3 regions of the Chryseomicrobium imtechense genome follow, and region 1 is predicted to be linked to each of the others. Evidence: a T-box and tRNA genes for the amino acid it is inferred to sense, from the RefSeq annotation. Region 1 holds a T-box; the other regions hold tRNA genes.
What was found. The T-box of region 1 lies ahead of argS (arginine--tRNA ligase). A T-box ahead of a tRNA ligase gene usually reads a tRNA of that ligase, here a tRNA-Arg.
Positions count from the first base shown of each region.

Region 2: it has a tRNA-Arg gene. The T-box ahead of argS (arginine--tRNA ligase) is inferred to sense a tRNA for this amino acid. The anticodon was not compared.
Region 3: it has a tRNA-Arg gene. The T-box ahead of argS (arginine--tRNA ligase) is inferred to sense a tRNA for this amino acid. The anticodon was not compared.

Region 1 is NZ_JBGOBM010000003.1:255,173-263,148, reverse strand. It holds gene AB5N96_RS04565 (DEAD/DEAH box helicase) at 1-1,416, opposite strand, end outside; partial or broken gene AB5N96_RS04560 (DUF4275 family protein) at 1,578-1,910, opposite strand; T-box leader at 2,128-2,342, shown strand; gene argS (arginine--tRNA ligase) at 2,386-4,074, shown strand; gene AB5N96_RS04550 (hypothetical protein) at 4,113-4,529, opposite strand; gene AB5N96_RS04545 (GNAT family N-acetyltransferase) at 4,549-5,061, opposite strand; gene AB5N96_RS04540 (cold-shock protein) at 5,204-5,404, opposite strand; gene AB5N96_RS04535 (alkaline phosphatase) at 5,630-6,955, opposite strand; gene AB5N96_RS04530 (hypothetical protein) at 7,313-7,486, shown strand; gene AB5N96_RS04525 (Fic/DOC family protein) at 7,473-7,976, shown strand, end outside.
Region 2 is NZ_JBGOBM010000002.1:66,787-78,135, reverse strand. It holds gene ccsA (cytochrome c biogenesis protein CcsA) at 1-276, opposite strand, end outside; gene hemA (glutamyl-tRNA reductase) at 371-1,735, opposite strand; gene yihA (ribosome biogenesis GTP-binding protein YihA/YsxC) at 2,306-2,899, opposite strand; gene lon (endopeptidase La) at 2,889-5,219, opposite strand; gene clpX (ATP-dependent protease ATP-binding subunit ClpX) at 5,529-6,794, opposite strand; gene tig (trigger factor) at 6,912-8,195, opposite strand; gene AB5N96_RS02005 (hypothetical protein) at 8,293-9,288, opposite strand; tRNA gene AB5N96_RS02000 (tRNA-Arg) at 9,383-9,456, opposite strand; gene AB5N96_RS01995 (XTP/dITP diphosphatase) at 9,541-10,134, opposite strand; gene rph (ribonuclease PH) at 10,134-10,889, opposite strand; gene racE (glutamate racemase) at 10,943-11,349, opposite strand, start outside.
Region 3 is NZ_JBGOBM010000007.1:77,033-88,381, forward strand. It holds gene AB5N96_RS08710 (sugar-binding transcriptional regulator) at 1-1,009, opposite strand, end outside; gene AB5N96_RS08715 (glutaredoxin family protein) at 1,163-1,408, opposite strand; gene AB5N96_RS08720 (TPM domain-containing protein) at 1,402-2,202, opposite strand; gene AB5N96_RS08725 (LemA family protein) at 2,199-2,777, opposite strand; gene clpP (ATP-dependent Clp endopeptidase proteolytic subunit ClpP) at 2,918-3,514, opposite strand; tRNA gene AB5N96_RS08735 (tRNA-Arg) at 3,655-3,726, shown strand; gene AB5N96_RS08740 (HPr family phosphocarrier protein) at 4,433-4,684, opposite strand; gene whiA (DNA-binding protein WhiA) at 4,704-5,645, opposite strand; gene mgfK (gluconeogenesis morphogenetic factor MgfK) at 5,679-6,650, opposite strand; gene rapZ (RNase adapter RapZ) at 6,671-7,543, opposite strand; gene AB5N96_RS08760 (NUDIX domain-containing protein) at 7,543-8,019, opposite strand; gene trxB (thioredoxin-disulfide reductase) at 8,222-9,166, opposite strand; gene AB5N96_RS08770 (tetratricopeptide repeat protein) at 9,248-10,768, opposite strand; gene hisIE (bifunctional phosphoribosyl-AMP cyclohydrolase/phosphoribosyl-ATP diphosphatase HisIE) at 10,883-11,349, opposite strand, start outside.

The DNA of each region.
Region 1 (7,976 bases):
TTTGCCTTTGACTGGAGTTGTTTCCATTGCTTGCAGCACAAGAGATCCTTTACCGTTCAAGATGTCCACATACGACATTTGATCTTGGATTGTAATGATGCCGATATCTTCTGCAGTGACACCCGGGATATTGGCGATTGTACCGACTAAATCGATGGCGCGGATTTTTTTCTTTTTCCCGCCGCTAAAGTGAAGCTTCATGATGTCTTGGTTGATACGAGCCGTCTTATTGTTGCGGACGACACGACGACTTGCTAGCTTCTCGTCGAAATCGTAGCGCGCACGTTTCACTTCCTGTTCTTCCGGAGCTTCTGCTTTAGGAAGTTCGAAGCCGATGTAACGCTCAATGGCACGAATGAATTTACTTTCATAAGGAGTAGCGAACATAATCGCAGTTCCAGCAGCACCAGCACGACCTGTTCGGCCCGTACGGTGAACGTAACTTTCTTTTTCCATTGGAACATCATAGTTGATGACTAGGTTGACGTTATCGATATCGATTCCACGTGCAGCCACGTCTGTAGCTACAAGATAGCGGAAGTTTCCAAGCTTGAATCCTTCCATTACAGCGAATCGGTCTTCTTGCACAATCCCGCCGTGAAGTTTCTCGACTGGGTAACCAGCTTCTTCAAGTTCACTGTAAACCGTATCAACATTTTCTTTCGTACGGCAGAAAATCAAGCAGCTGTTTGGATTTTCAACAACCGTTATGTCTTTAAGAAGAGCGATTTTGTCTTCTTCTTTCACTTCAATTAACGAGTGCTCGATTGTATCAGCAGTGACACCAGTCGATTCAATCTCGATGTACGTTGGGTCTTGCATATATTCATGGCAAAGACTCGCGATATCTTGTGGAAGCGTTGCAGAGAAGACCATTGTGACGCGGTCAGAAGGCACTTGTTTGATGATGGCTTCGACTTCATCGATGAAACCACGGTTTAGCATCTCGTCTGCTTCATCAATGATCAAGTACTTCACCATCTCAAGGTCTAGCGTTCCGCGGTCGATATGGTCCATCACACGGCCAGGTGTACCCACAACTACGTGTGTCTTTTGTTTCAGCTCATCTCGCTGTTTCGAGAATGGCTCTTTTCCGTAAAGTGCAACGGCCTTCACGCGCTTGAAACGACCGATATTTGTAATATCTTCACGCACTTGAACAGCAAGTTCACGCGTTGGTGTCAAAATCAACGCCTGTGGCTTTTTCTCTTCCCAGATGATCTGGTCCGCTACAGGGATCCCGAATGCAGCTGTTTTTCCGCTTCCTGTCTGAGATTTCACTACAAGGTCCAGGTTTTCAAATGCAAGAGGAAGTACTTTTTGTTGTACTTCAGTCGGTGTGTCATATTTCAAAATCGTCAAGGCGCGGCGGATATCATCACTAATCGGTAAATCTGTAAAGCGTGTGGTTATCATTCAAATACCTCATTTTCTAGTTTTTCGTCATATATCTTCACAATCTGTTCCGTACATATGTCAATAGCTCTCATTATACGTGAAAACCGCGCACTTTATCCGGTTTTCTTTGAAACGTAACAGAGAAGATATATAGGAAATGAGAAACCATCGAATTCTGTTCACACTTTGACAAAATACAGCCCACACGTCTCGGTTTCATGCGTGATCACAAACGTCCATGTGAAATCCGCGTCTACCAGGTAAATGTCTTCTTCATTCTGCAGTATGTTCATATCTATACAAGAGGCATCCTCTATCAAAAAAGCATCATTCGAATGTTGATAAAAGACAAAACAGCGCTTTTTACACAAGGCATGAAATGCACTGATTGCCTCGCTTCCAGAAAGATGTTCGCGTGTTTGATAGCTGAATACATGCCATAAGTATCCAGAGTAGTAACCAACATCCTTCAGATAGATTCTTTTCTTTCCAGCGGATGTTAAATGACTAGCAAAAGCTTCTTCTCACTTCGCGTGGAGATACGCACTCCAGCCAGTAAGGACACGAGTTCGTGGGTCGATTTTCGATAATTGAGTGTGTAGGTTCATGTGTAAACTCCCTAGAATTGAGTTGTTTTAAACAGTATACAATACTCCTCATAGATAGAATAACTGTGAAAATATATCTTGTATTTCCCAAATAAATGTCTATACTAAGTTGAAATACCATTTAACGTCTTGGACAAAGAGAGTAGTTTTTAGTGTTCGACTAGCGAATCAGGAACTGGTGAAAGCCTGATCATACACTTCAAATGAACCGCACTTTGGAGATGCTTTCCTGAACGACTAAGTAGGGAAGGCCGGGGAGTTCCTCGTTAGCAACAAGAGAGGTCTATTAGACAACTAGAGTGGTACCGCGGGTAAATTCAAACTCCCGTCTCTTTTCATTGCGAAAAGAGGCGGGAGTTTTTTATTTGGAGGGAAAACTATGCAGACAAAGCAAGCTGTTGCACAAAGTTTAGTTGAATACTTTATCAACACATGGACTTACGAAGAAGTACTTAGCCGAATCAGTCCACCGAAACATTCCGAGATGGGGGACTTGGCTTTTCCCTGCTTCGAACTTGCCAAAACCTATCGTCAATCCCCAGCTTCTATTGCTGAAGGCATCGTGGAAAAACTTCAACCGACTCAGTGGATTAAACGTGTGGAAGCTGTTAGTGGCTATATCAATATCTTTCTCAATCATCAAACTGTCGCAGCAAATGTACTGCGAGAGATACTTACAAACCAAGAGTTTTACGGGAATTTGGACATCGGACAAAATCGAGTTGTCACGATTGATTTCTCGTCGCCCAACATCGCAAAACCGTTTTCGATGGGCCATCTTCGCTCTACTGTGATTGGCAATGCATTGGCACTTTTACTAGAAAAAGTAGGATATCAAGCCGTCCGAATCAATCATTTAGGAGATTGGGGAACTCAATTTGGAAAGCTCATGGTTGCCTATCAAAGGTGGGGAGACGAAAGCCAAGTTAAACAAAATCCGATTCGAGAATTGCTGAAGTTGTATGTGCGTTTCCACGACGAAGCCCTTCTAGATGAGAGCTTGAATGATCAAGCAAGACTGTGGTTTAAAAGACTAGAAGAAGGTGACGAACAAGCTCTTCGTTTGTGGAAGTGGTTCCGCGACGAATCGCTGAAAGAGTTCGCCAAAGTTTACGAGTTGATGGGGATTCGATTTGACTCCATGAACGGGGAAGCATTTTATAACGATAAGATGGACCGAGTAGTAGAGATGCTCGACCAAGAGGGATTACTGATTTCATCGGATGGTGCGAGAGTAGTTCCTGTTGGAGAGGATTTGCCGCCTTGTTTGATTACTAAAAAAGATGGAACCACCTTGTATGCGACACGTGACTTGGCAGCTGCACTTTACCGCCAAGAAACATACGGTTTTTCGAAGTCCCTATATGTTGTTGGCAATGAGCAGTCGCTCCATTTCAAGCAAGTATTCCGTGTCTTAGATAAGATGGGGTATACGTGGCAGGAAGGAATGACGCATGTTCCGTTTGGTATGATGCTTCAAAATGGCAAGAAGATGTCGACGCGTAAAGGAAGGGTTGTTTTGCTTGAAGAGGTTTTGCAGGAGGCTATTGCTCTGGCGGAAAAGACAATCACAACGAAAAATCCTTTGCTTGAAAACAAAGTAGAAGTTGCTCATCAAGTGGGAGTTGGAGCAGTGCTGTTTCATGATCTGAAGACTTTCCGCAGAAACGATATCGAGTTTTCTTTAGAGGATATGTTGAAAGTAGAGGGAGAAACCGGGCCTTATGTACAGTACACACATGCGCGCATCTCAACTCTTTTAAAGAAAGGGCAGTTTCAAGCTCCTTTGTTAGATATTCAACTAGTAGACGAGGAAGCCTGGCCTGTTGTAAAAAGCCTTGAAGAGTTTCCAGAAGTTATTCGCCATGCTTATGAAAAGTATGATCCCTCTGAAATCGCAAAGTACCTAATTGATTTGGCGAGAGCCTTTAACAAATACTACGCGTCTGTGCGAATACTCGACGATTCAAATCTCAAGCAGTACCGTCTTGCCGTTGTAAAAGCTGTTCAAATCGTTCTAGCGGAAGGGCTGCGTCTGCTGGGAATTGGTGCACCGAAAGAAATGTAATAAATAGCCCCACTCAAAATGAGAGGGGCCAACTTATGTTAGTATACAAAGCGAACTAAAGTCTTTTCAGCAAATTGAATATCGTTTATTTTAGCTTCAGTCATGGAGATTGAAAGTTCATCTTCTCGAGGCTCAGCTTCTTCACCAAGCCAACAAGTATATAGCTCGAAATAATCTCCAGCAGATACGTAAGACTCCATAATTGCAAACAAACTCTCTAACTTTTTAAGACTATCGGATTGTCTATCATGAGGTTGTCCATCATATAGTTCAATTCCCCAATAGGAGGATATCTCATAGACATACGTTGTAGAGAACTGACACTTTAGAGCAGCTTGCTGAGAACTTTCATCAGAAAAACAACTTCCAATCCAGAATTCTAAATCATAGAGTTCTGGATTTTCATCATCGGTAGGGATTTTTTGATTTGTCCCAATATATGTTGCTAAACTCATTGATCGATTCCTCCTAGAATCAGCCTTCCACCGGGGTCTCCGGTCCTTCGAGATCCAGTTGATAAAACGCAAGATCAAGCCAGCGCTCGAACTTGTAACCGGCGTTGCGTAAAGTTCCAGAGTGCGTGAAGCCAAGACTTTGATGAAGCAAGATGCTTTTCTCATTCGCTGCATCGATTCCGGCAACTAAAGTTTTATACTCCCCATTTTTGGCAAGTTGAATGATTTCCTGAAGCAATGTACGTCCGATTCCACGTTTTTGATAGTCGTTGCTGACATACACCGAATGTTCTATCGAATATTTATAGGCAGGCCACGCGCGGAAGGGACCAAATGTCGCAAATCCAGCTACATGTCCGTCGACTTCAAAGACAATCACAGGATAGCCATCTTTCATCTTTTGATCAAACCAAATCGTGCGGTCTTCTATAGTTTGAGCGTGGTACGAATAAACAGCGGTCGTGTTGACAATAGCGTCATTGTAGATAGCTAAGATTTCTTTTAAATCATCAGAGGTGGCTGGTCGGATCATCGGGTTCTTCCTTTCAGGGTGGGAGTAAAGTCAAACTAGAATAGTCCTAGTTTAGCAGAAAACTATCAAAAGAGAAGAGGTTTTTTGTGAATCGAAACACAAAAAAGGCACCCCAGATGGGATGCCTTTTCGTATCATAAAATTAAAGTTTTACGATGTTTGTAGCTTGAGGTCCGCGTTGACCTTCTTCGATGTTGAATTCAACTTTTTGACCTTCGTCTAAAGATTTGAATCCTTCACCTTGGATTGCTGAGAAGTGAGCGAATACGTCTGCTCCGCCTTCAACTTCGATGAATCCGAAACCTTTTTCTGCGTTAAACCATTTTACTGTACCTTGTGTCATATAAATGACCTCCATTATAAATTATTAATAAGATCATTTTTCTGCAATAAAAAAATTCACGTATTACAAAAAGTACGGAAATAATACACAGATACTTTTTGTAATAGGTGAATTAAATGTGTTGTACTTCATGAACTTATTAAACCTAGTATACAACACAAAATCTGATTTGTCTACTAAAACAAAAACAACCCCACAAAAGTGAGGCTGCTCTAGGTACGAAACTTAATTGCCGAACTTTATTTTCATTGCTTTCGCCATATGTTTTGGAATATCTGTATTGTCCAAGAGACCTGTGAACAAGTCAGATTGAGGGCCATAGGCGTAGATTGGAAGATCCGTCCCGGTGTGTGCACCTGTTGTCCAGCCGATCAACGCGCGGTCGCTGACAACTGTGTTGATAGCACGTACAGGATTTTCGGCAGAAGCAATGGCTTCGATTTCCGCAGCTGTTAAATCAAATCCGGTGTGCGCTTCTACGACTTCCTCCACATTGTTACGCGTTTCATTCAACTGCGCAGCCATAAAGTCACCAGTAGCTGTAACGTCATGAAGTACTTCCGTTTTTACATCGTACACACTGTTCGAACCAACGGACATGCCGCCTGTGTCATGATCCCCTGCAACGACGACAAGTGTATTGCCATCTTTTTTCGCAAATTCAAGAGCAGCAGCAACAGCTTCATCGAATGCTTGGGAGTCTGTCATCGCCCAAGCTGCATCATTTGCATGACCCGCCCAGTCAATTTGTGAGCCTTCTACCATTAAGAAGAAACCGTCTTTGTCTTTTTTCAATGCTTGGATTGCGATATCCGTCATCTCGGCCAGACTTGGTTGATCTGTTTCACCGCGCTCTAGTTCAGGAGCCATTGCGTCGTCTGCAAATAAACCGAGTAGTTTTCCACTCTTCGCTTTTAGTAACTCTTCACGGGAGGTCACATACTCATAGCCATCATTCTGAGCAGCTTCCACTAAGTTTCCGGCAGGTTGTTTGCCACCTTCTTCTAGTGAAACGAAGTAGTCACGGCCTCCTCCGAGGAGCACGTCCACATCGTTCTCAAAATATTGCGGGGCAATCGACGATTCATCGCCGCGTGATGCGACACTTGCGCCGAACACAGCTGGCGTCGCGTGTGTGATTGTAGAAGTGGCAACTAGCCCTGTAGATTTCTTCGCAGCTTCTGCCGCATCTAAGATAGAGTCGACTTCTTTTCCATCGGGTGTAACACCGACCATCCCGTTATTCGTTTTTACACCTGTTGCCATCGCCGTCCCAGCAGCAGCTGAGTCCGTCACTTCTGTATCTGCTGAATAGGTTTTGATTAGACCTTTTACATACGGATCAAAAGAAGAGTCTTCGCCTTTGAACCAACGGTAGTTCGTTGCATAGGCGGCACTGTAGCCGTCAGGAATCATATAAATTACATTTTTGACTTTCCCATTATGAGCGTTATCTTTCCGTGCTTCTGCGTGATCCATCGTCACATTGACACTGATTCCGGATACGACAAGTCCTCCAACCAAAGCGGCTATTACAAGCTGTTTTTTCATGCACATTTCCTCCTTTTGTTTGGTACACGGCAATGATACCAACGAATTGTAAAGAGAGTGTGACAGGAATGTAAAAGCTTATGTGAAGCAGAAAAAATCGGTTTTTGGTCATAGGAAACCTGAAAACCATTTAATTTTTAGTAGCTATATAGACCGTTCCATTTGCAGTCATTTTGACGGATGTTCCGTTATCGAGTTCGACTTCGAGGGGAAAGACTCTAGATGGTTTGTCGGAAAAATACCAATTTGAAAGTGAAAGATACTGCTGCAACTTACGTTCATTTAAGCACAAAATATGAGATAATAAAGTATACTTAAATTAAGCAAATTCATTTTATTGAACTGGAGGGAAAATGTTTGACTAGACTATCTTTAGACTCAAAAGAATATCGTTTAGTAGAAAAGAGCCTTTCGTTAGAAGAGTTTAAAATCAATAAAAAAATTGCTTTGAGAGCTATAGAAGCAGTTAATACGAACCAAAGGTTAACTTCCAATTTGATTAAGGCTGTAATTAGAGATGGAAAAGTATAATTTTGGTTCTGATGAATCTTATTTGTTACAACATAATTTGTTGGGAATTGATGATTTAAGTGAGCTTCAATTAGCGGAGCAATATGTGTTTACAGTTAGGGCACTTCAAATTGCACAAGGAGTTTACAAAATTAGAGATTTTAAAATGGATGATTTATGTGCACTCCACAAACATTTATTTCAAGACATTTACTCTTTTGCAGGTGAGGTTCGAAGTGTACAGTTAACCAAAGGCAATACTAGATTTTGTCAATTTCAATATATCGATTCCTATGGAGCTTCAATTTTAGGCGAATTAGCGTTAGAGAAAGATTGGAATACAATTGAGTTTGCCTCAGAGAAACTCGCTTATTATAAAAGTGAGTTAAATATGCTTCATCCATTTCGAGAGGGAAACGGTAGAACCCTTCGTATCTTTATTAGAGAATTAGCAAAAACAAAAGGATATGATTGGGATTTTGAGAAAATGGACAAAGAAGATTATATGAAT
Region 2 (11,349 bases), on a different contig from region 1:
TTTCCAAAACACTTTTAGCGCTATCGTCAGTCCTAAGAGTAACCATGCATAAAAATAGAAGCCTTCCTCAAGTGATAAAATCGGAAAGCGGTTGTCACCAATCAATAAATACAGCAAGAGCAACGTCTGGACCGCCCAACCGGTGATGAGTAGAGACGTCCCGATGCGGTTCATGCGTGTATTCTTTTTCAAGAAATCAATCACATAAAACACGAGACTGACAGCAATCATGATTACGATGATTTCTTGCAGCCGTAGCATCCATAACTCATTCATTGAAATCATCCTCTGCTGAAATTGAAACTGAAAAAAGGCATTTCTCTATCATCTATTATGCCACAAATAGATTGGAGAAACGCCTTTTCAGTCTTTAAAACGAGTATTCACCGCGCAGTGCTTGCGCTTCTTTTGTAGTCGGCGCTTTCACTGTTTTCGCTTTTTGTTGCGCGAGTTGCACTTCGTCTTTGACCTCTTCTTCAATGCCAAAGATTTGCTGGAACATCGCAAGTTGTTTCGCGGCATCCGGACTCGTCGAGAGCTCTTTTGCTTGAAGGATCGGTTCCTTCAATAGCTGATTGATAATGGATTTTGTATGTTTGTTTAAAATTTTACGCTCACGTTCTGTTAGTTCTGGCATTTTGTTTTCAATCGATGCCATTGTCTCTTGTTGAATCGTGCTTGCTTTTTTACGTAGTGCAGAAATTACAGGAACAACACCAAGCGTCGCAATCCAGTCATTGAATGTCGTCACTTCAGTTTCAATCATATCTTCAATGCGCGCTGCTGCACGTTTTCGTTCTGCAAGGTTTGCTTCTACGATGCCTTGTAAATCATCGATGTCATACAAGAATACGTTCGGAAGATCCCCGATTTTCGGATCTAAATCGCGTGGTACCGCGATATCGACCATGAATAAAGGCTTCCCTTTACGAAGTTTATCTACAAATTGCATCAGTTCGAAGTCAATGACGTATGTCGAAGATCCTGTCGAACTGATCAAGATATCTGCTTCAAGTAACGTACATTGCAGTTCATCCAGTGGCTTTGCTTTTCCATCAAATTTCGCTGCAAGCAGTTCCGCTTTTTCAAATGTACGGTTGATGACCGTGACTTTTCCAGCACCAGAACCGTGGAGATTCTGAATAGCTAGTTCGCCCATCTTCCCTGCACCTAAAATGACAATGTGCTTGTTTCTTAACGAACCGAAGATTTTTTTGCCAAGCTCAACAGCCGCGTACGAAACAGACACTGCATTTTCGCCAATCGCGGTTTCAGCATGCGCACGTTTTGCAAACGTCACAGCTTGTTTGAACAGCTGATTGAACACTGTACCTGTTGTGCCGTGTTGTTGTCCAGATAAGAAACTCTTTTTGACTTGGCCGAGAATTTGCGTTTCGCCAAGAACCATCGAGTCAATACCAGCAGACACTTTAAATAGGTGTTTTTTTGCGTCGTCTTCTTCTTTGACAAACACATAGCGTGAGATCTCATCAATACTAAGATCAAACCACGCTGCTAGGAATTGCTTTATATAGTATTTGCCTGTGTGTAGCTGATCGACAGTTGCATAGACTTCTGTACGGTTACACGTTGAGACAATTACATTTTCGAGTATGCTTTTTTGCTCTTGCAACGCTTCCATGGCATTCGGAAGTTCCGCTTCAATAAATGAAAGCTTTTCACGAATCTCCACTGGCGCTGTTCGGTAATTGACACCGACCACGAGAGTGTTCATTGCGTCATATCTCCTTTATACGTCCATTTCACTAGTCCTAGTATAGCACAGGTGTAGGACAGCGTACTTCGACATTTGTGAACAGTGTATGAAAGTCCTACACTGGATTACGTTCTACATTAGAATGATTCTAAATATAGTCTACCAAATTGTGTCGAGCCTTACAATGATGCTACCTTATTCAGATTATTCCTTCTTTTAGATGTGGAGCCGACTGAAAAGAAAGCCTTGAGTTCCATTACGGGGCTGCTTTCCGTGGGCGCTGCGTGAGCTTCCTCGTCGCAAGCTCCTGCGGGATCTCACGACAGACTTTGATCCCACTGGAGTCAACCCCTTCTTTCCACTCAACTTATATAGTAGTCAACTGTTAATTACCAGCTGTTCCCAAAAGGTACCTGGACCCCAAACAATTCCAACACAATTTATAAATATTTACCATCGAATGTAGCAATGCGGGTTCAGGATGCATATCTATTGAATAGTCGTGAATGTCAGAATAGTGTTTGGGACAGGTACCTAAAAAAAGTACCTAAAAAAACCCGCCAACATAATGTCAGCGGGTTTGAACTATTAGTTTTCTTCACCGATTGCTTTACGGATTTCAGTCCAAGCTTCGTCGTGGCCTTTTCCTGTCTCAGATGAAAACAACACGAGTGGGTCAGAAGGATCCATGTCGAGTGTTTCTTTGACGATTTTTTTATGCTTCTCCCATTTGCCTTTTGGAATCTTGTCGGACTTTGTTGCGACAATGATACATGGGATAGCGTAATGCTTTAAAAAGTCATACATCATAGTATCATCGTTTGTTGGCGGATGACGTAAATCCACGATTAAGACAACCGATTTTAAAGATTCACGTGACGTGAAGTACGTCTCGATCATTTTTCCCCAAGCAGCACGCTCAGTTTTTGAAACTTTTGCGTACCCGTAGCCCGGGACGTCGACAAACACTAATTGTTCTTCGATTTTGTAGAAGTTCAAAGTTTGTGTCTTTCCTGGCTTAGATGAAATACGGGCCATACTTTTACGCCCAATCATACGATTGATAAACGATGATTTTCCTACATTTGATCGACCTGCAAGTGCGATTTCCGGTAATCCCGTTTCAGGGTACTGTTCCGGGCGCACTGCGCTGATCAATAACTCAATATTATTAATTTGCATAATTACTCTCCTCTAGTGCGATGGCCAATACTTCCTCCACCTGTGAAACTGGATGGAAAGTCAACTCTTCGCGAATGCTTTCCGGAATGTCGTCCATATCCGGTACATTGTCTTTCGGTATGATAATTGTATCAATACCGGCACGATGCGCACTCAATGTTTTTTCTTTTAGTCCACCAATTGGTAAGACTCGACCACGTAATGTTACTTCACCTGTCATCCCGACTTCGCGCTTCACAGGACGGCCTGTTAGTGCGGATACAAGTGCAGTGGTGATCGTAATACCAGCCGATGGGCCATCTTTTGGAACAGCGCCTTCCGGTACGTGGATATGGATATCATATTTCTCATGGAAATCGGTAGCAATCCCTAACGATTCAGCATTTGAGCGTACATAGGAAAGAGCAGTTTGCGCAGACTCTTTCATGACGTCGCCAAGTTTTCCTGTTAGTTGCAGTTTGCCTTTTCCGGCTGATAATGACACTTCAATTTGAAGCGTGTCTCCACCAACAGACGTGTAAGCAAGGCCTGTCGCTGCACCGACCTGATTCGACAATTCAGCCTGGCCATGTCGGAACTTGCGCTTGCCCAGGAAATAATCCAAGTTCTTCGGAGTCACGGTAACTTTTTTCTTTTCACCTTTAACGATTTGGAGAGCCGCTTTTCGGCAGATCCCTGCGATTGTACGCTCAAGTGAACGAACGCCTGCTTCTCGCGTATAATAACGCACGACATCAAGCAGTACATCGCGCTTGATCGAGATCTTCGATTTTGTCAGACCGTGCTCTTTCATTTGCTTCGGAAGCAAGTGATGCTCTGCAATATCGACTTTTTCCATTTCTGTGTAACCGGCTAACGAAATCACTTCCATACGGTCACGTAGAGGACCTGGAATGGAAGATAAATCGTTCGCTGTAGCGATGAATAATACATTTGATAAGTTGTAAGACTCTTCGATATAGTGATCGCTGAACGAGTTGTTTTGCTCCGGGTCCAGTACTTCAAGCATCGCAGACGACGGGTCGCCTCGGAAATCATTGCTCATCTTGTCAATTTCATCGAGTAAGAACACCGGGTTGATTGTGCCTGCTTTTTTCATTCCTTGAATAATTCGTCCTGGCATGGCCCCAATATACGTGCGGCGGTGTCCACGAATTTCTGATTCATCGCGCACGCCACCTAGTGCGACACGGACAAATTTCCGGTCAAGCGACTCTGCAATCGATTTAGCTAGTGACGTCTTCCCGACTCCAGGCGGCCCCACTAAACAAAGGATAGGTCCACGGAGTGATTTTGTAAGTTGACGAACAGCCAGATACTCTAAAATCCGTTCTTTTACTTTCTCAAGGCCATCGTGGTCACGATCTAAAATTTCTTGAGAACGGTGAATATCGAGTTGATCTTCGGTCTTCGTCGTCCATGGAAGTGAAGTCATCCAGTCCAAATAGTTGCGAATGACTCCGCTCTCTGGTGACTGAGCCGGGATACGTTCAAAACGATCCAGTTCTTTTAACACGTTTTTCATCGTCGCTTCAGGGAAGCCAGTGGATTCAATCTTCTTGCGTAAGTCAGACACTTCACCTGTCTTGCCGTCTTTATCACCAAGCTCTGATTGAATGGCTTTCATCTGCTCGCGAAGATAAAACTCTTTTTGCGTTTGCTCCATCGCTTTTTTTACTCGAATTTGAATTTTCTTTTCTAAATCCAGAATTTCTTTTTCATTTTCGAGCTTTTCAATCAAATACATCAATCGCTCTGTCACATCAAGCGTTTCGAGGACCTCTTGTTTGGCTGTGATTCGAAGTGGAAGATGTGTCGCCACAGTATCCGCCAAACGACCTGGTTCGTTGATTTCTGTTGCAGCACGAGCTGAGTCCTCGGATACTTGTTTGGATAGCTTACTGAACTTCGTGAAGCCTGCGTGCAATGTTCGCATCAATGCTTCCTGTTCTGGAGATGGCTGCTTCGATTCAGTGATTGTTGAAACGACTACATGATCGAACTCTTTTGCATCTTCATAAGATTCCACCACAGCTCGCTCAAGACCTTCGACTTGGACGCGCATCGTTCCGTTCGGAAGTTTCATCAGTTGACGAATATGCACAAGAACGCCGACGTCGTATAGATCGTCTTGTCCCGGATTGTCTAGTTCCATATCCTTTTGTGCAATGAGGACGATTTTCTCGTCTTGTTTCATCGCAGCTTGGAGTGCTGCCATTGATTTTTTACGACCCACATCGATATGTAGGGTTAATGTTGGGAATACGAGAAGTCCTCGTAAAGGAAGTATTGGGTAGCGTGTTGTTTCTTGAGAGGTCATCTTTCGTCCACCTTTCATGGTCTAATGACCAGCTTGTTCATTTAGTATACTCGATAGTGGGGAAATATCCCTAAAGACATGCTTTTTGTTTGCATAAACCGCGTTCTATACATTTTGAGTAATCGAGTTCCGAACGCCAGAAACACACTCCGGAATCCGTCGCACCCGCAAAGTCTGAAAAGCGCCTTCACGGGCACGCCGGATTTCCTCGGAATTTCTAGAGCGGCGTTCTACACATCTAGAACAAAAAAAGCCGACCTTCTATTAGCTCAAAGTTGAGCTAACGGAAAGCCAGCTGGATGTTCGCTGTTAAGCAGACGTCTTCGTATCATTTTGGAACTCAGTACCGTCTTCTTTTAATAACTTTGGCGGAGTGCCTTCCGTTATTGTCTCTTTTGTGATGACACATTCTACGATGTCTTCACGAGAAGGAAGATCGAACATGACGTCCAACATGATATTTTCGATAATTGAACGAAGTCCACGTGCTCCTGTTTTACGTTCGATCGCAAGTTTTGAGATCTCCGAAAGAGCGTCCGTTTCAAACGTCAATTTGACGCCATCAAGCTCCATCATTTTTTCGTATTGTTTGACGAGCGCATTCTTAGGTTCCGTTAAGATTTGAACGAGTGCGTCCACATTTAACGTCTCTAAGCTTGCTAACACCGGCAAACGACCGATGAATTCTGGAATCAGACCAAACTTTAATAAGTCCTCCGGAATCAGATTTGCCATTAAGCTATCTGCTTCTGGGTCTTTTTTATTTGGATCCGAACCAAATCCGATGACTTTTTCGCCCATGCGGCGTTTGATAATGGATTCGATTCCATCAAATGCACCACCGACGATGAACAAGATGTTCGTAGTATCGATTTGTAAAAATTCTTGATGAGGATGCTTACGACCGCCTTGTGGTGGCACGCTCGCAGTTGTTCCTTCTAGAATTTTAAGAAGCGCTTGTTGCACTCCCTCACCGGAAACATCCCGTGTAATCGATGGGTTTTCAGATTTACGCGCTACTTTATCGATTTCATCAATATAAATGATTCCTTTTTCAGCACGTTCAATATCGTAATCCGCTGATTGAATCAATTTTAGAAGGATATTTTCTACGTCTTCCCCAACATAACCCGCTTCAGTAAGTGACGTCGCATCTGCAATAGCAAATGGTACGTTTAGGATACGTGCCAATGTTTGAGCAAGAAGAGTTTTCCCGCTTCCTGTAGGTCCAATCAAAACGATATTCGATTTTGACAATTCCACTTCGTCAATGACGCTGTTTGAATTGATACGTTTGTAATGGTTATAAACGGCAACAGCTAGCGCTTTTTTCGCACGCTCTTGTCCAATAACATATTCATCGAGAATTCCTTGAATCTCGCGTGGTTTTGGAACTTCACGGTATTCTACTTCTTCTTCTGTTCCTAGTTCTTCCTCTACAATCTCAGAGCAAAGATCGATACATTCGTCACAAATATATACTCCAGGGCCAGCTACAAGTTTGCGTACCTGCTCTTGAGGTTTGCCGCAGAATGAACACTTTAGGTTCCCTTTTTCATCATTAAATTTGAACACTGTACTCACCCCTATTCAGAGATTTAGTTTACAAGATTATGGTATGTATAGCAAATGAAATGATTATGTAAAGAACAAGGTACAGAATCATCTGCACCTTGTTCCGTAAATGGTATCTTATTCAGTTACTTTCGCGTTGTCTACTAAGAACTCAACTGTTTTTTGGAAACGGATATCGTTTTCTAAGATAGCAGTTCCGCCAAGAGCAGTTTTGATTTGGTCAACTGACATACCAAATTGAGCTGTCATTTTTTCAAGCTCTGCAGTGATGTCTTCTTCTGTAACTTCAATGCCTTCAGCAGCAGCGATTGCTTCTAATGTAAGAGATACACGCACGCGGCTTTCAGCATCTTCTTTCATTTGTGCACGTAGTGCGTCTTCGTCTTGACCAGAGAACTGGTAGTAAAGATCCAAGTTCATACCTTGTTGAGATAGGCGTTGGCCAAACTCTTGAAGCATGCGGTCAACTTCTGAAGTTACCATTGCTTCTGGGATGTCCACTTCTGCATTTGCAGCCGCTTTTTCCACTAGGTCGTCACGAAGTGCTTGTGCAGCCGTTTGTTTTTTCTCTTCTGTTGTTTGTTCTGTTAACTTTGTGCGAAGTGCATCAAGACCTTCTACATTTTCATCAACTTCTTTTGCGAAGTCATCGTTTAATTCAGGAAGTACTTTTCCTTTAACTTCTTTTACTGTTACTTTGAAAGTCGCTTCTTTACCAGCTAGTTCAGCAGCGTGGTACTCTTCTGGGAATGTTACAACAACATCCTTAGAGTCGCCAGTTTTAGAACCAATTAATTGCTCTTCAAAGCCAGGGATGAATGTGTTTGATCCGATTTCTAGATCGTAGTCTTCACCTTTACCGCCTTCGAATGCTTCTTCGCCAACAAATCCTTCGAAATCGATTGTCGCTGTATCGCCTTCAACGATTTCGTCTTCTTTTACTGACATTTCAGCAAGACGCGCTTGGTGGTTAGACAGTTGCTCGTTGATTTCTTCTTCTGTAACTGTCTCGTCTAGTTTAGACACTTCAAGACCTTTGTATTCACCTAATTTAACTTCAGGCTTTACTGTTACTTTAGCTGTGAAAACAACTGGCTCGCCTTTTTCGATTGACTCGATGTCGATTTCTGGACGATCAACTGGATCGATTCCTGACTCATCAAGTGCTTTCGTGTAAGCTTCTGGAAGCACGATGTCGATAGCATCTTGGTAAAGTGCTTCTTCACCATATTTTTTATTGAACATTTGACGTGGCATTTTTCCTTTGCGGAATCCTGGCTCGTTGATGTTTTTTACGACTTTTTTGAACGCTTCGTCGATAGCTTTCTTGAATTCTTCTGCAGAAACTTCAAACGTTAATACGCCTTCGTTTCCTTCTTGTTTTTCCCATTTCGTAGACATGTATTCGACCTCCAACAATTGGTTTCATTTTTGACTAATCCATTAATAAATGTATTGACAACTTGTACATTATACCATAGTTCACGGCACTTTCAACCTATTGTATTTCTAGTAGAGCATAGAGCTGGTCAATCTTATGAATCATGCGCAGTACGCGATGATCCGCTTTATTCGTTTCACCTTGGAGGAGTTCTTCAAAATACAGCGTATACCCGTCGACCACTTCTTCATCCGAAAAACCGTTCCACACATACGGGTATTGTAAGTAACAATGATGTTGAAATGTGTCACGAATCAGCAAGTAAGCTGTTGGCTCATTTTCAAGACGTTCTTCAATTTTCGACACGAGTTGCGTGAATCGACTGTTTTCAAACGGTTCATCCAGAGCTGCAGGAATCCAAGGCTGATCCCAGTTGAATTTTTTCACTCGAATCGTTTTTTGACTATCTGAAGAGATGAGCAGCAGAAGTGCAAGTGTCTGGATGACTGGATGAACAGATTCGTGTTCCACAATTTGTTTCCATTCAAGCTCAAGTTTTTGACAATCCCCTTCAAATGCTGCAAGGAGACGCTGGTATTGAACAGCGAGCGGCTGCATAAAAAATGTCTCAGGGTCGTATTCGTGTTGTTTGAGCTCTGCAAGTGGCTCCGGCACTTCTTTAGTTTCTGCATTCGCGGCTAGTCGTCCGCTCAGATCACGAAGATGGAGCCACTTTTCTTTTCGCTCCGGTGACAATACGCGTTCTTCAATGAGTGTAGCGATCAGTGCATCGGCCTCTTCAAAGCGGCGCAGTTCCACGAGCAATGTCACGTAAAGGTCCATAAGTTCTTCGTATTGATCGAATCCTTCATGGAGCAATGTGTCACATAGTACAAGTGACTTTTCGAATTCTCGAATTTCGTAAAGGGAGTATGCATAGATGAGTTGTGCTTCCGGCTCAAGTGTCCCGAGTTCTGCGGCCGTCTCGAATTGACGAACAGCTTCCATGAAATCGTGCCGGTCCGCTGCGCGAAGTGCTTTGTCGATTTGGGTGGTGAGGGCGCCTGGGAAGATGATCATGTTGCCACGGCGTTCTGGTTTTTGTTTTTTCATGAGCTCACCTGCTTCCTGCAGTTTACGTTCTGTAAATAAAAAGCCTTCTTCTTTCTATTGTAATGTAGAAAGAAGAAGGCTTACAAGTAAATTACGACCCTGGAGGGATTCGAACCCCCGACCGACGGCTTAGAAGGCCGTTGCTCTATCCTGCTGAGCTACAGGGTCAAAGTACTTTCCTATCCACAGACAGGAAAGACATTTCTCATTATAGATATCCCTAGAATCAAAGTCAATGGTATTTCAGGAAAATTAATTTAGGCCATCCCAGTCCGCGCGTAACTTCTCAATCGCTGCACCGCGATGAGAAATTGCCGCCTTTTCTTCCGGACGCAATTCCGCCATCATCTTTTGCTGATTCGGCACCCAGAAAATTGGGTCATATCCGAACCCAAATTCTCCTTTGCGTTCTGTCGCAATTTCGCCTTCACATGTCCCGCGATACGTCTTCGTCGCTTCGCCAGGAGTCGCTAACGCAATAGCACAGACGAATCGTGCGGAACGTGCTGCACCTTCCACCCCTTGCAAATTCTCAAGGAGTTTATCCATGTTGGCCTCATCACTTTTGGCAACACCCGCATAGCGAGCCGAATAGATGCCAGGTTCCCCATTTAATGCATCGACCTCTAACCCACTATCATCTGCAATCACAATTGTGTTTAGTTCATTTGCAAGTGCCTCTGCTTTTAAAATCGCGTTTTCTTCAAACGTCGAACCTGTCTCTTCCACATCTAGATGTGACGCGACATCGTCCAGTGTTTTGACAGTATAGCCAAGAGGACCAAAAATCGATTCGAAATCTTTGGCTTTTCCCTTATTTTTTGTAGCAATTAAAATCTCTTTCATTACATAAGACCTCCTGCTTCGTTCCCCACTTCATCCGCAAGTGCGCCAAGTGTTTCTTTTTGAATTTGAATCAATTCACGAATCGCACCTTCTCCAAGTTCTAGAAGCTCGTTCAATTGCTGACGAGTGAACGTTGCTTCCTCGCCCGTTCCTTGAATCTCGACGAACTCACCTTTTCCAGTCATCACTAGATTCATATCGACGTGCGCTGCATAATCTTCTACATAATCTAGATCCGCAACTGCTCCGTCTTCTAAGACTCCGACGCTAACAGCAGCTAAGAAGTCTTTAATTGGAAATACAGGAAGTTGTTTTTCTTCAACCAGTCGACCAATAGCAAGTGTTATCGCAACAAAAGCACCTGTGATGGAAGCTGTTCGTGTTCCGCCATCCGCTTGAATGACGTCACAATCCACCCAAATCGTGCGTTCCCCTAATGCTTCAAGATCGACTACTGAGCGCAGCGCTCGACCAATTAGACGTTGAATTTCCATCGTACGACCACCGATTTTCCCTTTGGCCGCTTCACGAGGAGACCTGCTGTGCGTCGCGCGTGGAAGCATCGAGTATTCAGCAGTGACCCACCCCTTTCCTTGCCCGCGTAAAAATGGAGGAACTTTCTCTTCAATCGTTGCGTTACAAATGACACGCGTTCCTCCAACTGTTATAAGAACCGAACCTTCTGGGTGTGTAATAAAATCTTTTTCAATCGTTACAGGGCGAATTGCCTGTGGTGTACGTTCATCATGTCGCATTCTATCATCCTTTCTGTCGTAGAAAGACCCTCTGCAGGAAATCCTGTCGAGGGTCAAAATTGAATTCGTCGAACATCCGCAGCGTCGAGTTCGAGCCAACGCTCCGCAATATCCTTGAACATCGGGATTGAGCCAGTCGCATAAAAAATTGGCGGCTTTTTCCCGGGTTTAGTATTGTGTTGGTTATGAAAATCTAAGTAATCGCGTACATCGCTCGCTGTCTCTTGGGCAGAAGAGACGACATGCACATGATCTCCCACTACATTCTCAATGTGAGATTGTAGCAACGGGTAGTGCGTGCAGCCTAAAATGATTGTATCGAAGTCTTTCCCTTTTAAAGGGGTGAGCGCTTCTTCTACCATCTTGTGCGCAAATTCCCCGTCATATTCATTACTTTCTACAAGGGGAACGAACGTTGGACAAGCCAGCGCTTCCACTTGACTCGAAGAACTCAGAGCAG
Region 3 (11,349 bases), on a different contig from region 1:
TAAGTTGATCGGCAGCCCCTTCGTCTGTAATCAATACAGTCTGTTTGGGTGCCTGTTGAAAATATGAGTCAAGTGCATGTGCTTTTTGTGCGCCACCTGCTACAGCAACGATATGCGGTGTCTGTTCGAGTTGCTCGAGTTGAACTCCAATCGTGCGAATGCGGTGAACGACTTCACCACGTGCATTGAAATAATAACCAAATGCTTCACTGACAGCCTGCTGTTCTTTCAAAAGCTTCAATTCTTCTGAGCTCGAACTTCTGCGGCGTGCCATTTCCGTTGCGTCACCAATGCCATGAACAAGGATTGACATTTGTTCATACAAGGCCATCATTTCTTGAACGAAAGGCTCTTGGGTCATGGCTTCGTAAGCAGATTCACTTAGTCTGTCCGGAATGTATAAAGTTTTATACGAACCATTCAGTTTCTCTGCAAACAGTGCAGCGATTGTGTTCGCTTGCAGCTGTACATCCTTTCCGATTCCTCCGCGCGCTGCAACGAATTGCAACTGCTCAATCTTTGATGATTGTGGAAGATGGTCGGCAATTTTTGCAATGGTCGTTCCACCGGTCACCGCTGTAATCATACGCGGTTTCAAGTTTGCAAAAATCCATTTGGCGGCTTCATCTGCAAGAAGCAGTTGAGCCTGTTCAGAGTCATCGCTGTTTCCAGCAACGATATGAACTTCTTCAATCCCAAGAAATCGTTTAAGGGTGGTCTCTTTTTCATGTCTTCCCGACCATTCATCCACAAGGGATTTTAGTTCAACTAGAAGTTGTTGACCTGGTGGAGTGACCTCCGCCCCTTCTCGCGATACAAGGATTAACCCTTGCGCTCGAAGTAGATCAAATTCTTTTCGAACTTCACGTTCCGAAAGTTGAAGAGCTTCAGCAAGCGTACGCCTGCCAATCCCTTTTGATAAAGCGATTGTATAGAGAATTTGATAGCGCTGTTGAAGCATGTCTTTCCATTCGGGCATCAGCTCAAGCTGGGCCTTAAGAATATCCAAATCGACACCTCCTGCTCTATCTTTATGGGAACATTTTTGTCCCGATGTTCACTTTTCGTTCCCACCTGGGCAAAAAAATAATTCCTGCTCATTCATAGTACTAGATTACCCGAAAATTATCAATCCCAAACACTTTTACTATCAAAAAAAGCATCAGACGGAATCGTCCAATGCTTCGTAAAGTGTTGCGTAATCTAAGTTTCCGTACTGGATGACTTCCCCATTGTATTCCACTACAGGAATCATAATCATGTATTTTTCATGGGCTTCATCATTTTGTTCGATATCAATTTCTTCTATTCGTATCGGAAGATCTTCTGCCACCATGTCTAGCATAGCCCGACCTTCGACACATAACGGACATTGATTCCGTGTGTAGAAAGTAATTTTTTTTACCAACTTCGACCTGCACCTCCTCCTCCAGAGCTGCCTCCGCCGAAGCCACCAAAACCTCCACTGAAACCACCGCCGGAAGATTTACCGCTTCCCATGCCAGGACCAAAGATGAACGGGCCTCCTCGGCCACCGCGACCTCGAGGACCTCCTCTTCCGCCACCAATGCCATTGTTACTAAAGATCGTCACAATGATATAAAAGATCACAACAATCATAATAATAGTGAACGGAGAGATGCCTCCTTCGTTTGATGAAGGACGCGGAGGGGCAACAGATTCTCCCGTGTAATTGTATTCAGCTGCCACTTCTTCATATAAAAGTTCATAGGTGGATTGGACAGCACCTTCGATATCACCAGCCTCTAGAAAAGGTAGTGTGTATTCATCTAAAATACGTCCAATCTTCCCGTCAGGAAGACGTCCTTCAAGCCCTTGACCGACACCGATGTAAACTGCGCGGTCCCCAACTTTCGTAGGATTCATTTCAAGTAAGAAGACGAGCCCGTTGTTTTCTTCCGGACTTCCAATTCCCCATTCGCGAATCAATTCGACCGCATAGCTATTTTCATCCTGTCCTTCTAATGATTCTACTGTGACGACAACCACTTGTGCTCCCGTACCTTGATCGAGATCAAGTCCAAGTCGTTCAATATGGCGCTCCAAGTCTTCTGGAATCACATCATAGAAATCATGTACATAGGACTTCCCTGGAATGGGATCTGGAACATCTGCTAGCACAGCCATTGAAGGAAGTAGAACTAGAAATGCTAGTACAGTTACGAGTAGTTTCTTCCTCACTCACCATCACTTCCAAAGTCGACTTCTGGTGCTTCTTCCGCACCATCTTCGGCTTCAAAATATTCACGCTCATCAAATCCGAAGACTCCTGCCAGTAATGCACCAGGCATACGATTTACTTTGCGATTGTGTTGAGATACAGATTCATTATAATCTTGACGTGCTACAGAAAGACGATTCTCCGTTCCTGCCAGTTCATCCATCAGTTGACGGAAGTTTGCATCTGATTTTAAATCTGGGTAGTTTTCAACAATCACGAGTAATCGTGAAAGCGCACCTGCTAATTCGCTATCTGCTTCTGCTTGTTCATTTGGAGAGTCTGCTCCTGCAAGACGTGCACGAGCATCCGCAATTTCTGTAAGGATTTCGCGCTCTTGATCAGCGAAACCTTTGACCGTTTCTACTAAGTTCGGAATTAAGTCTACACGTCTTTGAAGTTGTGTCTCCACTTGTGCATAGGACTGGTTGACGTTTTCATTCGAGTCAACAAACCCGTTGTAACTTGGAATTAAGAGTGCTGCTAGGACTACAAAAAATCCAATAATAATGATGACGGGAATCAGCATTTTTTTCATAAGAATCCACCTTTCGTTATCTGTTTGTAGTTTCCCCTGTTTTCATGAGAAATCAAACCTTCTCTTTTTATACGAACAACTCGCGAGTTCGTTTCAGTAAATAGAAAAAACACCGCGCAAGTGGCGGTGTTTGATGACAATTAGTCTTTTTTGCTGTCGCTGCGGTCAATGATGTGATCCACAAGACCGTATTCTTTTGCACGTTCAGCAGTCATGAAGTTATCGCGATCTGTGTCTTTTGCGATGACATCGATCGGTTGACCCGTACGATCTGCAAGAATCTGGTTCAATTTTTCACGTAAGAACAAGATGCGTTTTGCAGCAATCTCGATTTCCGTCGCTTGCCCTTGTGCGCCACCAAGTGGTTGGTGAATCATTACTTCTGCATTTGGAAGAGCGTAGCGTTTTCCTTTTGTACCAGCTGCAAGTAGGAATGCTCCCATAGAAGCTGCCATACCGATACAGATTGTCTGTACGTCTGGTTTGATGAACTGCATTGTGTCGTAAATTGCCATACCAGCCGTAATACTTCCGCCTGGGCTATTGATATAAATTGAGATATCTTTTTCTGGATCTTCTGCTTCTAGGAATAATAGTTGCGCGACGATTGAGTTCGCAACGTTGTCGTCGATTCCGCTACCTAGCATGATGATGCGGTCTTTTAAAAGACGAGAGTAAATATCGTAGGCGCGTTCCCCACGGTTTGTTTGTTCAATAACTGTTGGAATTAAGTTCATCAGTCATACCTCCGATTTTTTATGAATAACTAGCTGTATGTTTATGATACACATGAAGGTCAAGAAAGGTCAAATCTGATGCACTGCTTTTTTTGCAGTTGTCTTTTGCAGTACAGAAAGCTATAATAATAAAGTCGCTTGCCCCCGTAGTTTAATGGATATGACGTAAGATTCCGGTTCTTGAGATGGGAGTTCGATTCTCTCCGGGGGCGTATATGGACACCTGATAGCTTAGGCTTTCGGGTGTTTTTTTATGTTTTAGATGTGGAGCCGACTGTTCAGAAATTGTGCGAGAAGACAGCGTGGACTGTGAAGCGCTCTTTGCTTCATAGGCCGCGATGGCTTCTCATTCTCGGTGCCTGTCACCATTTACCAGTGGTTTCCATTTAGTGCCTGTCACCCCCCTGTCACCCCCCTATCACCCCCCTATTTGGTGCCTGTCACCCTGCCCTGAGCGACCGTTCATCGGATGAGTTGGGGATTTGTTCTACCGAAATCTTAATTTCTTCTACCGAAATGAACATTTATTGTACCGAAATCAGATTTGTTCAACCGAAGTCATATTATGGAAACCATTTCAAAACCCAAACCTAATATCTTAAGTTCCTTACTAGTAAGATCTTATGACTCTTACAATCGACAAGAGTATTCTCGGTGCCTGTCATCATTTACCAGTAGTTTCCATTTGGTGCCTGTCACTCTCCCCTCACCCTGCCCTGGTAGCTAGAAATCCCGGAGGCCAGGTCGTCATTTCCCGGGCTATCTGAGTTTTTCCGAGACCCGGCAACGAAGATGAAAGTGCTCTTCTTTCATCTTACGTGGGGAGGCTCGGTGAAACTCACCCAGGAAATGGCGATCTGGGTGGAGGGATTTCCTTTCATAGAAAAAAGCATCCGCAGTTCATCGGATGCTTGCAGTTTACTCTTCAGTTATAAATTTCGATAATGTATCAATCGCAGCTTCTTTATCAGAACCCTCTGCATATAGCACGACTTCTTCCCCGCGCCCCACAGCTAGACTCATGATACCCATGATGCTTTTTGCATTGACTTTCTTGCCGTCTTTTTCAAGGAAGATCTCACTTGCAAAGCGGTTTGCCTCTTGAACAAAAAGAGCTGCTTGGCGAGCTTGTAAGCCATTTGATAATCCTACATCCATCGTCTTTTCCATCGCAACCAATTCCTCTCTATTATATCGATTCGCCACGACGCAAAGCGTCAGCGATGTCATCTAATTTGCGCAATCGATGATTCACACCTGATTTACTTACATTCCCGGTAGACACCATTTCCCCGAGTTCTTTTAACGTGACATCTTGATACTCGACACGGAGTCGTGCGATCTCACGCAACTTATCTGGAAGTTGGTCTAAACCGATAGCGTTTTCAATAAATCGGATATTTTCAACTTGGCGAAGCGCTGCGCCAATTGTTTTATTTAAGTTGGCGGTCTCACAATTGACCAAGCGATTGACACTATTGCGCATATCGCGAATAATTCGGACATCCTCAAATTTGAGCAGAGCTTGATGTGCTCCTACCAAACTCAAAAAATCTGCAATTTTCTCTGCTTCTTTTAAGTATGCCACAAATCCTTTTTTACGTTCAATTGTTTTTGCGTTCAACTCATAGCCATTCATCAATTGCACAAGTGCATCACTGTGTTCTTTGTACAATGTGTAGATTTCTAAATGGTACGACGAAGTCTCTGGATTGTTGACAGAACCACCCGCTAGAAAAGCGCCGCGAAGATAGGAACGCTTACAACACTCGTTTTTAATCAAGTCTGCATGAATTTCGTTTGAAAACTCATAGCCATCATTCATAATGTGCAGATCTCCGAGTATCTCACGCGTGCCCTCTCGGATACGTGTGATGTAGACATTGTTCTTTTTGAGCTTCATCTTCTTACGGACAAGAAGTTCTACTTTTAAGTTGTAGACTTTTTTGATCAACGTATAAATGCGACGAGCAATCGCTGCATTTTCAGTTTGAATATCCAAACTCAAATTTTTATTGCTAAATCCGAGTGTCCCGTTCATGCGAATAATCGCAGATAGTTCGGACCGTGCACAACAGGCATCAACTTCAGATTGGGTCATTTCTTTCTTTGTTTCGGATGCAAATGACAAAATCATTTCCCCCTTTCTTCGGAAATTGTCATCTCACTTTCTATAGTTAAGCGCTTCATAAACTAGCCAAAGCGCTACTTTTTCAGCATTATGGCGAACACTGCCGTCACGGACGATTGCGATGTCTCGTTTGATAACGTTTACACCGAGCGACCGTATCTTTTCAACATCTACGACAACAGGTGCCGCATGTTCTTCTGAATACGAAGTTATAACACGGTCAGGTACATCGATATCTGAAGCAAGCACAACATCAATCAGTCCGGGTCCTGTGTGATTTATAATTGCTTGCAGGTGATGAGAAGCTTTGTACTTTTCTGTCTCACCTGCTTGCGTCATCAAATTACACATATAGACGCGTAAGGCTTTCGAATTTCGAATTTCTTGTTGAATTTCAGTTACTAGCAAATTCGGTAAAATACTTGTATATAAGGAACCCGGTCCAATGACAATCAGGTCCGCTTTACGAATCGCTTGAACGGCTTCGGGAAGGGGCTCTACATCTTCTGGTGTGATCATCACACTTCGAATGGGCTTATCTACAAGCGGTATTTTGGATTCACCTGTCACAATGGAACCATCTTCATAGACGGCATGGAGTGTCACGACTTGATTGGCAGCTGGTAAAACTTTGCCGTTAATATTTAAGACGCGACTCATCTCACTCACTGCATTCCCAAAGTCTCCTGTAATATCGGTTAAAGCGGCAAGCATCAAATTACCAAGTGCATGGCCTTCTAAATCTTTGGAGTGATTGAACCGGTACTGGAACATCGCCTCTACGAGCGGCTCAACATCCGAAAGAGCAGCAATGACATTACGCACATCTCCTGGAGGTGGAATGTCATAATCTTCACGAAGTCTGCCCGAGCTTCCGCCGTCATCTGCAACTGTAACGATTGCTGTGATGTCGACAGGCAATTTTTTTAATCCACGTAGTAAGGTGGATAGACCTGTTCCGCCGCCGAGGACGACGACTTTGATGCGTTCAGTTGGCTTCGGCAACGAATGGCCCTCCTTCTCAATTATTTTACGTCTCGATGTTTGATTACTGTTGGTGCTTCTTTTTTCAAATAGTCTCCGAAGTATTCGGCTAACGTGACAGAACGGTGCTGGCCACCTGTACAACCAAAAGCAATGACTAGCTGACTTTTTCCTTCACGCTTGTAATGCGGAATCATAAATTCAAATAGATCCGTCAACTTCTCAACGAGCTTTTTTGTTTCCGACCACTTCATGACGTAGCTGGATACTTCGTGATCACGCCCTGACATCGGACGGAGCTCTTCAATATAAAATGGATTCGGTAAGAAACGCACATCGAACACTAAGTCCGCATCAATCGGCATTCCGTGTTTGAATCCGAAAGACATCACGTTGATGATGAACGGTGAGTGGGCTTCATTTGAAAATGTCCGCTCAATCTCAGCGCGCAATTCTTTTGGTTTCAAATTTGATGTATCAATGATGTGTTGAGCTCGACCCTTTAATTCTTCAAGCATCAACCGTTCTTTATTAATCCCTTCAAGAGGAAGACCCAATTTTGCAAGAGGATGTGATCGTCTTGATTCTTTGTAACGGCTTACCAGAGTTTGGTTATCCGCCTCTAAAAATAAAATACGCGGGCTGATATTGCGGCTTTCCTGCAAATGGTTGAGTGTTTGCGAAATTGGACCAAACACTTCACCGCCACGAACATCCATTACAAGTGCGATTTTAGTCAATTGTTTATCTGAATCCACAAGCAAATCTACAAATGTTGATAAAAGGTCTGGTGGTAAATTATCGATACAGTAATACCCCATATCTTCGAAGCTTTGAATCGCGACAGATTTCCCTGCCCCTGACATACCTGTGATGATGACGATATCTGTTGATGGTTGTGGTGTTTCTTCCATCATGACGGATGCACCTCCTGAGATGTTTGTAATCGATGATCCAGCAATTCAAAATCTTCTGTATAGGTGAATGTCCCGTATTGGATTCCTGGTTGCGTAGCAGCAAACACAAGATTCATCCGGTCACCTTCAGCCATTGGTAGCGTTTGAAGCGCTTCAACGGGATGCCATTCTAAAACACCTTCATGGTTTTCTTTATACGGAACTCCGTCCAAATCAAATGCGACAAGAGTCGATAAAAGCCATTCCGAGATGACGGTCTCTCCATCTTTGATCAACATGGTGTATAGACCTTTAATATGAGGATTTACTGGCGTTGTACCGGTTTCTTCGGTAAATTCGCGAATGCCTGCTTCAAAAACAGACTCTCCATGATCCGTTTTTCCGCCCGGAGCGACATACCAGTTTCGTCGAGGTTTTTTTAATAGAAGTACTTTGCCATCTTTGATGACAAGTAGATTTACAATACGCTGCATCGGCTCTCTCCATCTTTTTCTATACTATCTTATTAGTATACTATAATTTCGAATCTCTACATAAAAAAAGAGGCTGCCCCCTCGACTTATAAAGCGAGGAAACAGCCTATCAAAGAAAACCTATATAAAAAGGGGGTCAATTTATAGTTCTTAGTATACACGACTATTGTTGCATTCTGATTACAGCAGTATTAAGAAATGATTAAGATAATTGATCTTCTAATTTCTCAATATAGTGTTGAGCAGATTGTGCAGCAATCGAACCGTCACCAGTAGCTGTAACGATTTGACGTAGCATCTTTTCACGAACATCTCCAGCAGCAAAGATTCCTGGAATTTTCGTTTGCATTTTTTCGTCCGTTACGATGTAGCCCTGGGTATTCAAGATACCTAAGTTTTCAAATGGTTTTGTAAGTGGCAGCATTCCGATGTAGATGAAAATACCATCTGCTTTGAACTCGGTTTCTTCTGCACTTTCTGTAGACACGAGTGTCACAGAGCCTACTTTTCCATTTTCCTCATTGATTTCTTTGACTGTTGTGTTCCAGATGAAGTTTACTTTGTCATTTGCAAATGCGCGGTCTTGAAGAATTTTTTGTGCGCGTAATTGATCACGACGGTGAACAATTGTCACTTTGTCAGCAAAGCGTGTTAAGAATACGCCTTCTTCTACGGCAGAATCTCCGCCGCCGACTACCACTAGTTCTTTCCCTTTGAAGAAAGCCCCGTCACATACTGCACAATAGCTGACTCCACGGCCACCTAGTTCGTTTTCTCCTGGAATGCCCATTTTTTTGTATTCAGCACCGGAAGAAATGATAACTGCCTTTGCACGGTATTCTTTCCCACCGGCTTTCACAAGTTTCGTATCTCCTTCATCAATGATGCTTTCGACATCCCCATACGCGTATTGCGCACCAAATTTCTTAGCGTGATCAAACATTTTTGTCGAAAGTTCAGGGCCGAGGATCGTCTCAAAACCTGGGTAGTTTTCTACTTCTTCAGTGTTAGCCATTTGCCCACCTGGAATACCGCGCTCTAACATTAGCGTCGATAGGTTGGCACGTGATGTATATACAGCGGCTGTCATCCCAGCAGGACCGGCACCGATAATAATAACGTCATAATTGTTCGTGATTTCTGACATGATTGTTCCTCCTACATGTAAGTAATTCTATCCTTATCTCAATCTACTTGATTTGACAGTAGCATTCAACATTTCTGCCCATTAAGCGTCGTAAAAAGGAAAGAATGCCATTAGCTCGTTCACATATTTCGTAAGCGTCGGCACAGACACCTCATAATGCTCGGCAAATTGCTTTTTCGTTGCGTCTTTCGAGCGAGAAGACGCATACATATAAGCTGTAGCTGCCGCCAGTGCTTTTGTATTTTTAAACGTATAGCCCTGTTGCAACCCGCGTTCCATCATAACAAACCACATTTCATACATGTAGGCATGTTGGTAGGTCAATGGACTGTGGTGCTGATAAAACAAATCTGCGACTTTCATCGCTTGGACAAAGGATTTTTCAGCAGGAACTTTCATCGAGAATTCATGATTCAGCGAATAGCCAACGATTAATTTTTCGAATGCCGAGAGCTTCGTTACATCAATCAGTTTTGGATGCGCCACAATCGTATGCAGATGCACAGATTTCCCCATTAAATAAAGGGCAACAGCTCGAGAGGGAGCAGAGTCACTTTGTAATTTTCCGATTAAAAAGTCATACTCATTTTCTACCCCAGAAGGGTCTTCTTCTTCCTGCACCTTCCATGGCTCAAAACCTTCTTTTGTTGGATCAAGTCGAATCAATTCTAACCACGCTTGATGCGCGCGGTCTTTGCGCCCTGAAAAATACGCAGAATGAGCGAGCCAAAAGTAAAAGCTCGGGTCTTCACCAAACCCAATCTTCTGGAGCTGGCGTAAAATGCGATAGCCTTCTTCATGTTTCCCAAGAAGCGCAAATGTCGCCCCTAGTTTGAACCGCTGGTCGATTGCAATCGGCTTAATCTTTTCGAGAACAGCAAGTACTTCTTTTAATTCTTTATACGATTGTTTGTAGTGGGCAAGAACGGCCAAGTTACAAAGTGCGTGCAAGTTTCCTTGATCGACTCGCAATACTTCGTGGAGTAGTGCTGTTGCTTGTTCTTCTTCACCGATATAGAAATACGCAAGCGCTAAGTTATTAAATGCCGGCCAGAACGTATCATTTTCTGCGACAATTGTTTCAAGTAGCACAACGGCTTCTTCAAACCGACCACGCTCCATCATCTTACGCGCTTTTTCTTGCAGGAAGACCACGTCGGAAGAAGGGCCATCTTCTGATAGATCCATCCCACCTTCGACTTCCGTGAAATCCAAAATCTCAAGTGCTTCTTCTAAGTAGACTCCGTCGTCTTCCATTTGAATATAGTTGGTTGCGTAGCGGTTCGCTTCTGCAAACATGCCAAGATGCGCATGGATTTCAGCTAAAAAGAACACGATATCGGAATCGTTCGGGTCTAAGGTATGCGCTGTATAGAGATAGTCCTGTGCTTCATCGAAACTTTCAGCCTCCATGAGTAAGATGCCATACTGCATCAAAATCATCGGGTCTTCTGGACTTAACTCTACTGCGCGTTTCAAATATTTTTGAGCCTTTGCAAATTGTTCCTTCTTCAATTCACCAAGGGCTTTTTGATAGTAATATTCACCTGTCGGGATAAAACTGACAACATTTTCTGGTTGTGATTTACGTGATTTTTTCAAGAGTGTCCTCCAAGGTTTTCATCATGAAAGAACAGGAACGCGGCAATCACGTTCCTGTTACGTTTATTCTTCAGTATAGCATAATGTGGAAAGTTTTTCGCACTCTTGATTTCACTACTTCGCAGCACGCTGTTCAAGGATTTTCAACACTTCATCAAATGGTACATGCTGGTTTTGTAGCATGACAAGTAAGTGATAGATCAGGTCAGCAGCTTCCATAGAAAGTTCTTCTGCATCATTGTTTTTTGCAGCGATGACTACTTCTGTCGCTTCTTCTCCAATTTTCTTCCCAATCTTGTCGACGCCTTTTTCAAACAGATAGGTCGTGTAGGCGCCTTCTGGTCGAGATGCGTAGCGATCTTTGATGACTTCTTCCAGTGCAGCAATCGCTTGGACAGAAGGACCAGCGTCACCTTCAAGTACCGGTTCAAAGAAGCAGCTGTCTGCACCGGTATGACACGCTGGACCATTTGGAAGTACGGCTACAACAAGAGCGTCTTGATCACAATCTGCTGAGATAGAGACGACGCGCTGCGTGTTTCCGGAGGTAGCTCCTTTGTGCCACAGCTCTTGGCGGCTTC